4 regions of the Paenibacillus sp. FSL R7-0331 genome follow, and region 2 is predicted to be linked to each of the others. Evidence: riboswitches for the same ligand, from Rfam matches in the RefSeq annotation. Region 2 holds a riboswitch; each other region holds the start of a gene.
The links. A riboswitch is a leader RNA that binds a small molecule or an ion and turns the genes downstream of it on or off. The one in region 2 is predicted to bind cyclic di-GMP.

Region 1 (4,150 bases), 260 kb from region 2:
GAGAGCTTAAACTCTCAAAACTGACCAACGAGTGAGTAACTAACCGACCGGTTAGATTTTAAATTTGAATGTCCTCATTGCAGAGAACGATTCTCCATAGAAAGGAGGTGATCCAGCCGCACCTTCCGATACGGCTACCTTGTTACGACTTCACCCCAATCATCTACCCCACCTTCGGCGGCTGGCTCCCTTGCGGGTTACCCCACCGACTTCGGGTGTTGTAAACTCTCGTGGTGTGACGGGCGGTGTGTACAAGACCCGGGAACGTATTCACCGCGGCATGCTGATCCGCGATTACTAGCAATTCCGACTTCATGCAGGCGAGTTGCAGCCTGCAATCCGAACTGAGACCAGCTTTGCTGGGATTGGCTCCACCTCGCGGCTTCGCTTCCCGTTGTACTGGCCATTGTAGTACGTGTGTAGCCCAGGTCATAAGGGGCATGATGATTTGACGTCATCCCCACCTTCCTCCGGTTTGTCACCGGCAGTCACTCTAGAGTGCCCAGCTTAACCTGCTGGCAACTAAAGTCAAGGGTTGCGCTCGTTGCGGGACTTAACCCAACATCTCACGACACGAGCTGACGACAACCATGCACCACCTGTCTCCGATGCTCCGAAGAGGGGCACTATCTCTAATGCTTACACCGGGATGTCAAGACCTGGTAAGGTTCTTCGCGTTGCTTCGAATTAAACCACATACTCCACTGCTTGTGCGGGTCCCCGTCAATTCCTTTGAGTTTCAGTCTTGCGACCGTACTCCCCAGGCGGAGTGCTTACTGTGTTAACTTCGGCACCAAGGGTATCGAAACCCCTAACACCTAGCACTCATCGTTTACGGCGTGGACTACCAGGGTATCTAATCCTGTTTGCTCCCCACGCTTTCGCGCCTCAGCGTCAGTTACAGCCCAGAAAGTCGCCTTCGCCACTGGTGTTCCTCCACATCTCTACGCATTTCACCGCTACACGTGGAATTCCACTTTCCTCTTCTGTACTCAAGCCACCCAGTTTCCAGTGCGACCTCAGGTTGAGCCCAAGGTTTAAACACCAGACTTAAATAGCCGCCTGCGCGCGCTTTACGCCCAATAATTCCGGACAACGCTTGCCCCCTACGTATTACCGCGGCTGCTGGCACGTAGTTAGCCGGGGCTTTCTTCTCAGGTACCGTCACTCCGGTAGCAGTTACTCTACCGGACGTTCTTCCCTGGCAACAGAGCTTTACGATCCGAAAACCTTCATCACTCACGCGGCGTTGCTCCGTCAGGCTTTCGCCCATTGCGGAAGATTCCCTACTGCTGCCTCCCGTAGGAGTCTGGGCCGTGTCTCAGTCCCAGTGTGGCCGTTCACCCTCTCAGGTCGGCTACGCATCGTCGCCTTGGTGAGCCGTTACCCCACCAACTAGCTAATGCGCCGCAGGCCCATCCCTTAATGACAGATTGCTCCGCCTTTCATTCTCTTCTCAGGAGAAAAAAGAAATTATCCGGTATTAGCTACCGTTTCCGGTAGTTATCCCAGGTTAAGGGGCAGGTTGCCTACGTGTTACTCACCCGTCCGCCGCTAAGCTTACCCCGAAGGATAAGCTCCGCTCGACTTGCATGTATTAGGCACGCCGCCAGCGTTCGTCCTGAGCCAGGATCAAACTCTCCAAATTGGTATTTAGAAAGAGCGATTGCTCATTTTGAAACATCTGACGAGAATTTACATTCTCTACTTTTGGATCTCACCGAAGTGATCTCCAGATACTCACTCGTTGTTCAGTTTTCAAAGATCAAGCTCGTCGTCGCCTTCGATTATCTCGTCAGCAGCAACTCTTATAATATATCACGTTTGTTTCAGAAACGCAAGCTTTATTTTGAAATTTCTTTTTCAATCAATTTCTGATAAACTTTGACGCGCTCTAACAACGCTTACCTATAATACCCCACATCCATGACAAAAAGCAACCCCTTAAGCAAAAAAAAAGACACATCGCTTAAGAACTTAAGCGATGTGTCTTGATAAGACTATATTTCTTCCGTCATTAGTAGAACTTTGCAGGGCTATACTTGCTTGCTACTTTTGTCAGACCAACATCTTTGCTATTCTTAGCCAGTCCGGCGTCCACAGTAGTATCAATTGTTACCCATTTGCCGTTAAGCAAAACTTCATTCCAGGCATGGTAGGTCGATACATAGCTGGTGTTACCCATAACCAGTTTGGTCGGGATACCTTCACTCCGCAGCATTGTTGCGAACAGTGATGCATAATCGTAGCAGATCCCTTTCTTAGTAAGCAAAGTGTTGTCATTGCTAGGGATATAGTCCTGTGTTACTGTAGCAGCCAAAGTGTTGTCATACTTAACGTTAGTTACGATGTAGTTATAGATTGCTTTAACTTTAGCCTCATCAGTAGTCAGACCCTGTGTAAGCTGTTTCGCTTTCAGTACGGCTTTATCGGAAGAGGTCCATTTAACATTCTGTACGGAACTCAGGTATACGGCGTTAGCATTGCTGAGGTTAAGCTCTACATTCTCGGAAGATACTACTTTGTATTTGTTGCCGGTTGTGTTCTCAAGAACGGATACTTTATAAGTGCCGTTGCCTTGTTGCAGCGGGAAGGATTCAGTAGATTGGGAAGCATACAGGTTGTAAGTGTAGCTGTTGCTGTCTTTAGTGATCATAACCTTGATGCGCTTGTCAGCAGGTACATCATAGGATACTGCAACAACACCCTGGTCCAGCTTCGATGTATTCAACCAGCTTGAGTCTGCAGTTGCAGCAGAAGCTGTGCTTGTCTGAACGGAAGTAACAACTACGAATAGTGTTAACAGCATGAAATAAAATTTTTTCATGGATAAAACTCCTTTCGGTAGCTGGCTGCCATCCTTACGGGAAGGCCCTTTAGCTTTGCGTCCCTACCTTTCGATAGGTTTGCCGTTATCGTGTGCAGCTTTATCTCTTCTCTCAATCTACCATATATACTAGATTCTGGATTAGATAGCCAACAAAAAAAGCCCTTCATTCGGTAGCTGGCTGCCATCCTCGCGGGAAGGCCCTTTAGCTTTGCGTCCCTACCTTTCGATAGGTTTGCCGTTATCGTGTGTGCTTTTATAGTTATATACTACCATATCTTTGCCCAGATACAAGACCTAAATTACTAGATTTCCAGCATTTTTTGTTAAATTTTTTTCTATTCTGCGCAAAATCTCTTCCTATATCTGTTTTTATGTCATTTTAGCATGAATAATCAGCCGGTGAGTCGGGTTAACAAGCGGATCGCAGGTAATCAGCGTTAGGATTTTGTCCTTATCATTTCCGTTAAGCACCGACACATCCGTCGGCTCTACAATAGAAATATCATAGACTTCGTACTCATATTCCTCAGCACTTGTCTTAATCCGGATCGTGTCCCCGATCTTTATTTCATCCAGCCTGTTAAAAAGCCTGCCTGCCGTTCTGGATCTATGTGCAGCAATAGCCGCATTTCCCGCTTCACCCAGCGGGGCTGTCTCCTTCATATGGGCGGCAGCGTGCTTCATGTTTGCCTTGGTCGCACCTTCAAGAACAGGAAGCTTAAGGCCGATCCGGTCGATCTCAATAATTCCGGTGATTTTGCCGCCTACTGCAATCTCGTCTGACGGCTCTTCTGACGGTGGTGCTTCTTCCTCCTGTGCCGATTCTTCAGCCAGCAGCTGGGTAACCTCGGCATAGGGCTTCTGCAAATCCGGCTCCGTTACCGGAGCAAGCTCGCTGTAGGCCTGTTCTGCTTCCTCGAGCAGTTTCGCCTGCTGCCGGTCGTTATACCATTCGTTTGCTTTTGGATACAGCATGATAAGGACGCCTGCCAGTATAATTAAATAGGATAGCTTCCGCATGAATATCCCCCCGTTTGTCCCGGACAAGGTAACCCCCGCCCTGATAATTGCTTAGAATACCCACATCCGGCTTCCAAAAAAATTAATAATAACCGTAATTCCTGTAACCAGCACCTTGGCAATCAGCACCTGAATACCGAAGCTGCCTGTCAGCAGATGCATCAGCAGCACCGAGATGCCCAGCACCGTCAGATTGAGGATGATAAACCTCACCAGCTGCAGCCGGTCAGAGCCGTTTTTGCCAGCGTCGCGGTCACGGAAGGTCACTTTTTTGTTCCAGAAAAAGCTGTTGGCGGTACC
Region 2 (4,150 bases):
TCCTGTAGTGCGTCCGCTGCCTGGGTATACAGCTGTGAAGTTTCATCAGCATAAGTTCCGGCTTGTGAGGCCGCTGTCATCGCCTGCTGGTAGGCTGCCTGAACATAGGTATCTACCCGTACAGTTGAAGCAAGCCTGCGGACCATCTCCTGAAATTCGACTATGGTGAGATTAGCCTGAGCCAGCAGCTGCTCGAATACAGAAGTATCCGTTTGCTGAGCCGCCTCCAGCTGTTCAAAGGTAACAGCAAAGGAATCCAGCCGGAGCCTTATCTCCTCTCTCTGCTGTGCAAGATCCTGCTGTGAACGCAGGGAGTAGGCTTCGAGCTGCGCCAGCAGTTCAGCTGCAGACGCGGCAGCTCCGCGTGCTTGTTCAGCAGCCTCCTGTATGCCGCTCATTTGTCCTTCTGCCGCTTCGGAATCCGCATTCGTATCCGCGATGTCTGCGAACACCCCTTTGGCCGCCTCACGCTTCAGAACAGCCCGGTTCATCGCTTCACTGGCCTGATTTGCTAATTGGTCCACGGTTACCGGAAAAACAAAGGCGCTTGTAATACCCGATTCTGCCGCTGCACTGCCGGTTATAAGCGCATAGGTCGGTGAAGTGATCTGACCGATGCCATAGACTGAGATCACTACAATTCCCGCAAGCTGCGGAAGGATTAACCGGCGGTTATTTTTCTTACGCGAAGTTCGTGAAAGCCTCACAGGAGCCTCTCCTTTAGTAGCCGCACATAGCATGCAGACTAGTTCGTCTATCAGTCATTTGATCTTTATGAAGAACATATACTGTTCGTTATAAAGAACCTTGGCATAAGTATATGTCATGTTCCTGCATAATTTAAACCCTCATTTTTAAGCAAATTCGTTATAAAGAACGTTTTTGGCGGTCGTTTTCTCCTTTATACGCTGATTCGCTCATGTTTTCGTACTTTTTAGAGAACAGTCTTAGGGATTTCGAATTTTTTCAACGGGTATAGTGAAGCTGCTTCGGGGAGTTAAAGTGAGGTGAACAATAATGAAAACATTCTGAACGGGATTCATACATTGATTCAGGTAGTGCTTTGTCCGTTGTAGGGTTATTTGCTATACTGTTAACAAAAAGTGCGGAGGGGCGTTTAACTGTGCCGGAACATTTAGGAAATCGCATTCATCAGCTCCGCCTGGAGAAGGGCCTGTCATTATCCGAACTGGCGGATAAGGCGGACGTAGCGAAATCATACCTTAGCAATGTAGAACGAAATATTCAGTCCAATCCCTCTATTCAATTCATTGAGAAAATGGCCGATGCGCTACAGGTATCTATTCATATCCTGCTGTACGGGGAGCCGCTGGAAGCGCAGGAGCACTCACTCGACGGTGAATGGTTGCGCCTGGCACAGGAAGCTATGGCTTCAGGGATAAGCAAGCGGGAATTCAAAGAGTTCCTCGACTATCAGAAATGGCGGCTGGAGCAGAAGGATTAGGCTGATGTTATCCCCTGACATTCAAAGCAACCCCACTATATTCTTTCTGACATGCCAAAATAACCCCACCAGGTGGGGCCTTAACATGGAAGCTGACGCAGTTACTTTGCGGGGACCCCGGCATTCTGATTATTCAAAAAAGGGCACAGCCGCTTTCGCTGTGCCCTTCTCTGTATGTAACATCCGGATGACCCTCTGTATTACATCGCCTGCAAAGCCCTTTCACTCAAAAACCGGCGGATCTCCTCCGCCTTGAGGCCGGCCTGTCTGGCCGCCATCATCAAATACACCCATTCCAGATCCAGATCACCCGTCTGTAATTCTCTGTCATTGCCCTGGTTGGACTTATCCAAGAAATCTCCTCCTAAGATTATACGTCCCCAGGCAGTCCGGCCATCATAGTATTTCTACATTAGATCCGAGACTTTGTGCCCCTGTCTTTCGTCCAGGTTTACCCTTTACTGGACCCTTTACAAGAAAGGATCTGGCTAATACCAGCTTATAGATGTATGAAACCGCTATCTGCAATAACATTATATAGCATCCATCTAACAAAGTGTGTCGATTATTGGAAATATTTTAAGGGAATATCTTCGGAATTAACGATTCATTTTGTAGTATTTTGATTAAACTATATGAAAACTGTGCGCTATGCCCTGAATCTTTTGAAGCTTCCGGACCATTCTCCCAGAAAAGAAATAGACTTCTTTCACCCCGTTCCCATCACTCCAATCAGCTGTTTGCATTTATAGTGGTTCTGGATGAATTCCCGCCTGAATCATACCGTTTTGCGAACGGTACAGCACAAAGTATGAATTGATTAGCACGCTCTAAAGTAGCACAATAGAGGTGCAATGTAACCGCAAACATATCAGCCCCACCAGCCGCTGGTGTTTTTCTGGCGCATGTGGGGTTCATCCGTTAGGAGGATGTATTCATGGCAGCCAAAGGACCCTATAATGAATCCGTTTGGAGCAGTTATCACGGACCGAATCTGGGCTATATTCAAGACAAGTACGAACAATTTATCAAGGATCCTTCTTCAGTAGAACCTAATTACCGCGATCTTTTTACTACTAACGGGCCTCCACCGATGACACCGTTACCCGAGCAGGCTCCGCCGCCCGCTGTAACAGGAGATGCCGAATGGCTGCGGAAGGCTGTAAGAGCCTCCAAACTGATCGCTAATATTCGTATACATGGCCACCGCGCCGCCAATATCGACCCGCTTGACCGCGGAGAGAACCCGATGGCCCAGTGGCTGGACTTCCGGACTTATGATCTCACCCGTGAAGATCTCACAGCTATGCCCGCCTCGCTCATCTGGGAGAATGCGCCCGCAGACGTCAAAACTGCCTGGGATGCGGTACAGCGGATGCTGCAGGCTTATACTCAGACCATCGCTTACGAATTCGGGCATGTGCATGATGAGAAGGAGCTGCGCTGGCTGAACAGCCAGGCTGAGTCACTGAGTTCCCCGGCTCCGCTGAATAACGAAGAGCGCAAGGAGCTGCTGAACCGGCTGATTCAGGTGGAGCAGTTCGAGACCTTCCTGCACAAAACCTTTGTCGGCCAGAAGCGTTTTAGCCTTGAAGGCAACGATGCGCTCGTGCCGATGCTGGATGAGATTGTACGTGCTGCCGCACACGACGGTGCCGAGCATATTCTCATGGGTATGGCTCACCGCGGACGGCTTAATGTACTGGCTCACATTCTGGGTAAGCCTTATGATATTATTTTCTCAGAGTTCCATCATTCTCCTAATAAAGAGCTGTTCCCTTCCGAAGGCTCCATGGGGATCAATTACGGCTGGACCGGGGATGTCAAATACCATCTCGGCGCAGACCGGGCTGTGCGGCATGGGGAAACGGTACGCACCCGGATTACACTGGCCAACAACCCGAGCCATCTGGAATTCGTTAACCCGGTAGTCGAGGGCTTTACCCGCGCAGCTCAGGAGGACCGGAGCACTCCGGGATTGCCTAAGCTGGATACCAGCAAGGCTATGGCCGTGCTGATGCACGGCGATGCCGCATTTCCCGGTGAGGGCATTGTCGCGGAAACCCTTAATATCGGCAAACTGAAGGGTTATCAGAACGGCGGTACAGTGCATATTATCGTCAATAACCGCATCGGCTTCACTACGGAGAGTGAGGATTCACGCTCCACCCATTATGCCAGTGACCTGGCCAAGGGCTATGAAATCCCGATTGTGCACGTTAATGCCGATGATCCGGAAGCCTGCATCTCAGCCGTCCGTCTGGCCAGCAGCTACCGCAATCAGTTCAAAAAGGATTTTGTAATTGACCTGATCGGCTACCGCCGCCACGGACATAATGAAATGGATGATCCCGAGACAACCCAGCCGGTTGTCTATGGTAAAGTCCGCAATCATCCGACGGTCTACAGGCTGTATGCCGAACGGCTGCAGAGTGAACGGATTCTTACAGCGGAAGATGTAAAACGGATGAGTGCCGACTCGGAAGGCGTACTGCAGGCTGCCTTTGAAGCCATGAAGGCCGGCAAGCATAAGAATGGCGACTCCAAAACATCGGTGGTGCTTGAAGCAGAATCCAAAGCTCCGCGCTCTACAGCCGTTCCGCTCGGCACCCTGCAGGAGATCAACAGCGAGCTGCTGACTGCACCTGCAGGCTTCAAGGTATATCCGAAGCTTGCGCGGATTCT
Region 3 (4,150 bases), 650 kb from region 2:
CCGAAGGCCACATTCTCGAACACGTCCAGATGCGGAAACAGGGCATAATCCTGAAATACCGTATTGACCTGCCGCTCGTTGGCGGGAATGTGGTTGATCATTTTTCCGTTCAGATAAATAGAACCTTCCGTCGGCTCTGCAAAGCCGGCAATCAGACGCAGAATGGTCGTCTTGCCGCAGCCGGAGGGGCCAAGCAGTGTATAGAACTTGCCGCGTTCAATTTCAAAGCTGACGCCTTTTAACACGGCCTCCTCATCATCATACTGCTTAGTAACCTGGTCAAAAGAAATAATAGTGCCTTCCGGGGTAGCTATAGCTAACAACCTCCCTTACCTTATGTAATACAACCTATTTTACCCTCATCTCGCAGAGCGCAATCGGCGCCTTCCGGCGAAGAAACGCCGCACCGACAATTCCGCCCCTGCTTCGACAACATTTCATATTATATAGCATATCGGATCAATCCCCTATATGCGATAACGTACAATGTAAAAACTCCGGCGGATTCTTAACAAGTTCGTAAAATATGGCCCCTGCACGCCCGTTTTGAAGTGCTATAATGAAAACGGCTGAAAACAGCCTGTAAATTCCTCCTTTTACGAAAGAAGATGACAAACATGAACGAGGGGTTACAAGACCGCCTTGAGAAATTTGGATTATCCCTTTATATGATACGGATTACGCTGGCCGCTTCACTGTCCTGGCTGGCTGTACACGGCCTTTACGGCGACCAGTATTTATACTTTGCACCGCTTGCGGCCATTCTCATTACACAGGGCACCGTTAAAGCCTCACTTGAAAAGGGCTGCTACCGGCTGCTCGGCATTGTGCTTGGCGGAGCGGTCAGCCTGATCGTAGGCCGCTTCCTGGACATAGGCATCGTCTCGCTTCTGCTGATCCTGCTGATCGGCATCGGAGTTGCCACCGCCTGCCGGATTAATGTTCAGGCCGTTTCCCAGGTCGGGGTAACGTCGGTGCTCGCGCTTACCTTTTACCATGATCATTATGTTGTATGGAGACTCGCAGAGACGCTGATCGGCGTACTGATTGCCCTCTTGATTAATATGATTATTGTTCCGCCGAAGGGCTTCGATAAGGTGAAGGGTCTGGCTCTTGAAGGGAGCCTGCTGCTGGCTGATTCCCTAAGCGGACTTGCCGCAGGCGGCAAAGCCGGGGAACCGGCCCGCAGCACCCTGAAGCGCTCCTCCGCTCTGCTGGCGAAGAGCAGCAGCCTGCAGAAGGAGCTGCTGTACACGCTGTCACATTATCCTTGCCGTAAAGAAATGCACGGACTGGCTCAGGCTACGGCGCATCTGCAGAAGGTTCACTTCTATGTCCAGGAGATCGCGGAGGAGCTATCCCTGCTGCCTGCGCACTATGCCGCCTCTGACCGGATGAATGAGGTCATGGCAGCAACCGCTGACTGTATTGCCCTTTACGGTGCCAGGACGCTGTCGAAAGCAGAAGCCGGACGTCCGCTTACGGAGTCTGCGCGTCACGCCCGCGAGCTGCAGCTCTCCTGGTTCGCTGAGCTGCAGGGGCACTGTCCGCTCACAGCCATCCGCGATCTCGGCGCCGTGTTCTCCCATCTGAACCGTGTGCTTGATGTTATCGAGCAAGCCGGTTACGCAGCAGTTTCTGCTGCAGCCCTGCCGGCAAGAAGCGAAGCTGCCCGCAGTATCCCTCTTGTTAACAAAGGACTCTCCCACAAGCTGTAAGCTTGGGAGAGTCTTTTTTTGTAGTCCCGGTGTGCGAGTTGGAGATTAAGCCCCACTGCCGGCTATCGCACCCTACTACGGCTGCGATTTTTTAGATAAAATCACAGTTGAAAACTTGCTGCACAAGTATTAAAATAAGGATTATTTGCAGCAACCACTAAAATCCAGTACTATAGTACCAGTTAAGAATTCTTTATTGTCGATCACGGTCGAATAAATGACCTCATGCTGAATGTTTATCTTCGTCTCATGTATAAAGGCAAACTGTCCGAAAGGGCAGGACGCAAAGCAATGGGCCTAATCATGCGCATTCGGCATTTATGGCTGCCAGGCTGCCGGTTTCTGATAATCGAAAAAAGCGAGGTTATAAACAATGCCGCATCACACTCTTGATCAGCCACGGCATGCGTTCAGCGCCATGCCTGTCTTCAGTGCCGTTCATTCTCTTTCTTCTACTCTCCCCTTCATACCGCCAATCGGATCTGCCGGGCATGAGGAGAAGAATGGAATGATTATCGTGCAGAATGACCAGATCTTTATTACTCCCCCTTTACCCGGCGGCAAAGCTGCCGTCATCTCTGCCATTCACCCCGTCGTCCTCAGAATTAACCGGACCAGAGCAACAGAGCCCGCCGCCATTACTTCATCTGACCAGCTGAGCTGGGAAATCAGCGAGAAGCCGCAGTACCAGATTACCGTTTCCGAAGACGGGCTCAGCGCCTATTTTACGCTCTACCGTGTAGAGAAGTATGCCTGGAAGCTGGTCAATTGTCCCGCTTCGGCCAAGGTATGTGTCCGGGCAGAGCCGAACTATGATCTGCTGCTCTCGAAGCTGACTGTGAACCAGATTGTAGCCGACCTGTCTAAGAGCTCCTTCATCCCGAATCTAAACATTCCGGCCCTGTACGCAGAGCTGAATAATCCGACCTATCAGCCGGTCTGTATTGCTGTAGGCAAGGCTCCGCTCCCGGGCAAAAAAGGGCGGCTTGAGCCGGAGGCAAGGCTGTCTTTAACAGAAGCGTTCAGCACAAGCGGAGCATCCGGTCCACAGTCTGCAGCGGACTCTTCCGGAATGAGACCTTTCCGGGTCCGGACAGGGGAGATATTGGCCCGCAAGCTGCCCCCGGAAGAGGGATTGCCCGGGTACGATGTGTTCGGCGGCATTTTGCCGGCTCCGCGGCCGGAGGATATATCTCTTACATACTCCGGCTGCTGCCGGCTGCTGCCGAACGGGGAGATTGTCGCACAGCGTGAAGGCCGGCCGCGGTTTACGGGCTGGGATACCCCGGCTATGCGTATTGATTTTCCGGAAGCCTGCGTCTTGCCGGATCATATGGCTGCTGCCGAAGGTACTCTTATTTTCGCAGGGGATATCATAGCACCTCAGGGAATCGGGGAGTATTACACTATAGAAGCAATAGGGAACGTATACATCTCCGGTGACGTCCGCCATGCTGTGATTGCAGCCACCGGCAGTGTAGTCATCCGCGGCAGGGCTACAGACAGCCACATTTACAGCGGTGAATGCGGGGCAAGACAGCACCGGCTGTATAAGTGCCCCGGACAGCTGATAGAGGAACTGAGCCTGCTACGGAATGCCGCCCGGCTGCTGGAGAGCAATCTTCGCTCCCGCCAACAGCCGGTGAAATACGGGCTGGTCGTGCTGCACCTGCTCGAAGGTAAATTCATCCACATCCCCGGCATGCTGCGCGGACTGCAGGAGCTACTTGCCGGAGACGATCCGGCTGCACCTATGGATACAAGGCAGCTGAAGCATATGCTGGAGATTTTTCTGCACCCCGGACAGTTCACGGAATTCATTAACGATGATGTAGTCGGCACATTCCTGGATCTGCTGGAGGAGCTCAGGGACGGAGTATTTCATATGCACGAGGGAAATGTGCGGATTGATATTGCCGGGGCAGAGGACAGCCTGCTCCAGTCGGGAGGCGACCTGCATATTCACGGGGAAGGCACTGTTAACACCACCCTGCGGGCAGCGGGTAATATCCGCTTTATTCCTGCAGATTCGGTATGCAGCGGCTCCACGGCCGAGGCGGGGCAATCCATTGTATTACAGCAGGCCGGACCGGCAACAGGACAAAGAACGCTGCTGACAGCAGGGCATAAAATCTCCGTCCGGCAAATCTCAGGCACCAGCATCCATATCGGCGGCTACAGCGCTGAGATTGATACTCCGGCGGGGGAGACCGTATTTACCGCCCAGAGCCTGCGGTTAAGAAATCAGGCTTAATGAACAGACAAGAGCCTGCAGACTGCTCCGGGAGCAGACTGCAGGCTCTTGTCTATCAGGTCATCCCGCGCTCCGGCGCAGCTTTCCTCCGCCGCCCGGATGCTCCCTCCTGCTTCGCCCCAGCTTCACATTCACCAGGATAATGCTGCTGACGATAAGCAGCAGACCCGCAATCAGG
Region 4 (4,150 bases), 2.7 Mb from region 2:
TTAACGACCTGCTGGTAGGCTTGAATTGATCTGAGGCCGTCCTCATTGGAAAAGGTTCCTTCCAGATAAATATGCAGCTTTTTGTTCTCAGGATCGGTTTTTAGTACATATTTGCCCATTTGCTCAAGCCTCCAAAACAAGATAGGGATGTTCTACATATTCAAAAGCTACTTGATTTCCTCCAGCGTGGCAAGCAGTACATTGAAGGCAGAGATGACCTTTGGAGCACCGATAGCCGGAACCAGATGCAGCAGGATGCCTTTGATCTGATCTACAGTCATGCCGACACGCAGGGCCATTACATAATGAACGCCAAGCTGCTCGAACTGGCCCATTGTGATCAGGGCTGAAATGACGGCAATTTCCTTCCAGTCTGAGCCGATCGTTGTACGCTGAAAAATATCGCCGTAGGCATTGCCCATAATATACTCAGCCAATTCCGGAAAATGTTCTTTAATCGGCGCTAACTGCTTGTTGCCGTAGTCTCCGGAGAGATTGGTAAAATGCTTGAGCCCGCTGTTCACTGAACTTTCCACTTAAGAAAACCCCCTGAATAATGTTATTAAAGATTCAATACCCGGTGCGCCGTCGGAGGCATTTCGTCACGGTCAGTAAGCAGTTCAATAACAGCTACCTTTCCTGAAGCAACTGCGTCATCAATAGCTGCGGCAAATTGCTCCGCAGTTTCACACTTATAGCCTACGGCGCCGAGGGACTCACCGAATTTCGCTGCATCCATCGGAACCTCGAAGAGGGTACCGTCGATTCTGCCGGTTGTCTTTTCCATACCCTTGAGTGCCATATCCAGCTGCATGTTATTAACCACGATGAAAATAACCGGAATGTTCTTGCAGACTGCAGTATTGATCTCTGCGCCCAGCATCATAAAGCAGCCGTCTCCTGTGATGCAGAGAACGGTCTCATCAGGTGATGCTGCCTTGGCGCCGATCGACATGCCGATAGCGTTGCCCATGCAGGCAAAATAGGCATCAAAGATAAAGCTTCCCGGCTTCTTAACATTGTACCATTTCACGGCATGGAAGCCGTGGCTGCCATCATCTACAAATACCGAGCTGTTATAAGGAATCTGATCGCTTAGTGTACTTAGGACCGAAGCAATCGAGAGCTTAGGCAATATAGGCAATTCGTCATGGTAATTAGCATCTGCTGTAATTTCATGTCTGATAACGGTATCCCTGTCGATATGCTGAAGATAGTAGCTCAGGTTGTCACGCAGATCACCGCTGACCGAAATCGTCTGCGAATTCAAGATTTTGCCGACAAAGGTAGGATCGGAATCGAATTGAATCAGTGTTGCCGGATGATTCTCGGCTTTTAGATTGCAGATTGTCATATCACTCAGGCGTGAGCCGAGCACAATATAAAGATCGCTGCTGTTCAGCATGTCATCCCCGTGTTTGCAGCCGCCTACACCGCACGGGCCGTGGTACAGCGGATGGTCCCAGGCGATAGCGCCTTTTCCGCCCGGCGAGGTAACAACAGGGATATTAAAGGTTTCGGCCAGTTGAATAAGCTCCTGGTGTGTTCCTGACCGGTTAACGCCTTTACCGGCGATAATAAGCGGACGGGTTGATTCGTTAATAGCAGCGATTACGCGTTCGAAATTACCAGTGCTGACAACAGTCTCGCGCTCTGGAATGACAATGCGGCATTCCTCAAGCATTTCGGTCTGCACATCAAAAGGGATGCACAGATGTACCGGTCCGCGTTTGCCGCTCAGGGCTATAGAAATGGCATGATTAAAAATCGTACTGAAATGATCTCCGCGCTCTACCAGCTTGCTGAATAAGGTAGCCGGTCTGAACATATCCGCCAGATCAGCCAGATAGGATGAAGAGTCCTGGCACTGGGGAATTCCGAGCTCTTTAATGGACTGGTGACCGGTAATGAACAGAACAGGGAGGTTATTGGCTTTGGCATGTGCTGCTGCAGTAAGGAGGTTGGTTCCGCCCGGGCCTGAGGTCCCGAAGGCAACACCAAGCCCTCCGGTTTTGAGTGCATAGCCGGCGGCTTCGAAGCCGCAGCTGGACTCATGTCTGCCCGGAATAAATTCAATGCCGTAATCAACCATCTTAAGAGCTATAGGACAAATAGATTTGCCGATAATACCAAAGGAATGTGTTACGCCAAGGTTGTAAAGTGCCTCAGCCATATAATCTGCGACTGTTTTCAAGAGTTCCACCCTATCCGTTGTGTATTTTTCTAGCGACTCCAGTGACAATAGAATGCCTGTGCTCTAATGAGCACAGGCCAGTTGCACGTATAGCCGTTAAGAACGTAATTATTCTAACGTCCCGGCTGCAACCTGGCTATCCTGGCCCCAAGATTTGAGACTGTAGATCCATGGCTTTGCGTCATTTCCTTTCGGAGAACTTTGCCGATATTTGGTTAGGTACTAAGTTGGATAATATTTCTTTGGTTAAATTTACTTTTACAATATATTTTTAACTCTATCATTGTCAATACAATTATGCAGAAAAGTGCGAAAATTGACGAATTGCAGGACAATTCAGTGAATCCGTCTTACAAAAACCAAAAGAGCTGCCGCATGATGTAAGCGGCAGCTCTAGGACTGAAGTAATGCTTGCTTAGAACTTGAAAATGTGAATGGTTTTTTGCAGCTGGAATACTGCCTGGGTCATTTTGTCTGTCTCATCAGCAACGGATTGGAGAGCGTTGATCTGTTCATTCATGGCTGCGGACACCTCTTCAGTACCGGCTGCCGTCTGCTGGGTAATTGCCGATATATTTTCAATGGCACCGGAAATTTTGAGGGCGCTCTCCAGCATAAGGTCACTTTCCTGGGAAAAGGCGGCGATCTGCTCGGTTATGTATTGAACGCTTTGGACGATCTGGGAGAAGATATGGGCCGTTTCCACGATCAGTTCATTCTGTACCTGTACAACCTCTTCGTTAATCGCGATATTCTCTACAGCCTGCTTAATATCGGTTTCAATGCTGCGGATCAGGCCGAAGACTTCTTTGGTTGAGGCGGTTGACTCCTCTGCAAGCTTGCGGACCTCCTGGGCGACAACGGCAAAGCCGCGTCCGTGCTCACCTGCGCGTGCCGCCTCAATTGAAGCATTCAGCGACAGCAGATTGGTCTGCTCAGCGATTTCGGTAATGGACTTGGCTATCATGGAAATGCCGCGTGCGTTCTGGGAGAGCGCCTCAATGGTACCGGCAACCTTATTGGTAGCCTCGATGTTTTTGCGCATGCCTTCTGCTTGGGTATCTACTGACAGACGTCCCTGCTCAACCAATTCAAGCGTATGTATGGAGCGTTTATTCATTTCCTTGGTGGAGTGTGTGTAGTTGGCCACCTTGGTTTCAATATCCTTGATGGATTCCGTCATGTCCGCAATATCCGCTGAGATCTCATTGGCGCCGACCGCCAGCTCGTTGGAGGAGGAGGCCACCTGGGCCATTACAATTTTCAGGCTGTGATTCTTGTCCTCGATGCCTCTGCTGGCATCCATTACATGGCGTGTGATCTGTGACGCTTCGGTCAGAATTCTCTTGAGCTTGTCAATCATAACGTTGAAGGAGCGGCTGACCTCGCCCATCGACCCGTTCTCATCAGCCCGGCTTGTAAAATCGCCCTTGGCAATGGTGTGGGTAACATTGGAGAATTCATCAAATGAAGATGTAAGCGTTCTCTCAACGAAACGCGCGAGAGGATAAGTCAGACCGGCCAGTGCAGCAATAAGGATAATGCCGAGAACGATTTTGCCAATCATTACAAGAGTGATTAAAACCGGAACAGCGAACAAAGCGGCAACAAGGTAACAGCCGGCAACGATTCTCTGCTTTAACGGAAGCTTGGTCATCCAGTCCATAATAAAATTCCCCCTAAAAAAGATGGTGTGTATTGTAATAGTATAGGTGATCTGCGGGGAAACAGTCTATTGTAAAAACTGACATAAAACTTCAAACTCCAGATTCTCCGGCTGAGGCGGATTGCGCAATTTCTTCATATAAAAAAGAGGTTCCCCGTAATGATTCTACCAGCATGTTCACCAGCTCCTCAGGCGCGGTTGCAACAGCCTCCTGTCCCAGAGACAAAATGATTTTGCAGGCTGATTCCGGTGTGTGAAACTCAGCCTGAACCTTCTGCCAGCCTGCTTTG

Region 1: it holds a riboswitch for cyclic di-GMP, as region 2 does, so the genes downstream of both, R70331_RS02780 (transglutaminase-like domain-containing protein) here and R70331_RS30890 (anti-repressor SinI family protein) in region 2, are expected to answer to the same signal.
Region 3: it holds a riboswitch for cyclic di-GMP, as region 2 does, so the genes downstream of both, R70331_RS28980 (flagellar assembly protein A) here and R70331_RS30890 (anti-repressor SinI family protein) in region 2, are expected to answer to the same signal.
Region 4: it holds a riboswitch for cyclic di-GMP, as region 2 does, so the genes downstream of both, R70331_RS19830 (thiamine pyrophosphate-binding protein) here and R70331_RS30890 (anti-repressor SinI family protein) in region 2, are expected to answer to the same signal.

What each region holds. Positions count from the first base shown of each region.
Region 1 is NZ_CP009284.1:630,305-634,454, reverse strand. It holds rRNA gene R70331_RS02790 (16S ribosomal RNA) at 101-1,648, opposite strand; gene R70331_RS02780 (transglutaminase-like domain-containing protein) at 2,018-2,827, opposite strand; cyclic di-GMP riboswitch class I at 2,841-2,921, opposite strand; cyclic di-GMP riboswitch class I at 2,997-3,077, opposite strand; gene R70331_RS02775 (class D sortase) at 3,200-3,850, opposite strand; gene R70331_RS02770 (GtrA family protein) at 3,902-4,150, opposite strand, start outside.
Region 2 is NZ_CP009284.1:372,825-376,974, reverse strand. It holds gene R70331_RS31390 (hypothetical protein) at 1-707, opposite strand, end outside; gene R70331_RS01625 (helix-turn-helix domain-containing protein) at 1,124-1,465, shown strand; gene R70331_RS30890 (anti-repressor SinI family protein) at 1,666-1,818, opposite strand; cyclic di-GMP riboswitch class I at 1,846-1,931, opposite strand; gene R70331_RS01620 (2-oxoglutarate dehydrogenase E1 component) at 2,403-4,150, shown strand, end outside.
Region 3 is NZ_CP009284.1:6,651,710-6,655,859, forward strand. It holds gene R70331_RS28970 (ABC transporter ATP-binding protein) at 1-323, opposite strand, end outside; gene R70331_RS30830 (FUSC family protein) at 618-1,718, shown strand; cyclic di-GMP riboswitch class I at 1,967-2,058, shown strand; gene R70331_RS28980 (flagellar assembly protein A) at 2,227-3,972, shown strand; gene R70331_RS28985 (DMT family transporter) at 4,033-4,150, opposite strand, start outside.
Region 4 is NZ_CP009284.1:4,598,711-4,602,860, reverse strand. It holds gene R70331_RS19840 (hypothetical protein) at 1-119, opposite strand, end outside; gene R70331_RS19835 (carboxymuconolactone decarboxylase family protein) at 168-536, opposite strand; gene R70331_RS19830 (thiamine pyrophosphate-binding protein) at 563-2,203, opposite strand; cyclic di-GMP riboswitch class I at 2,318-2,410, opposite strand; gene R70331_RS19825 (methyl-accepting chemotaxis protein) at 2,610-3,860, opposite strand; gene R70331_RS19820 (helix-turn-helix transcriptional regulator) at 3,952-4,150, opposite strand, start outside.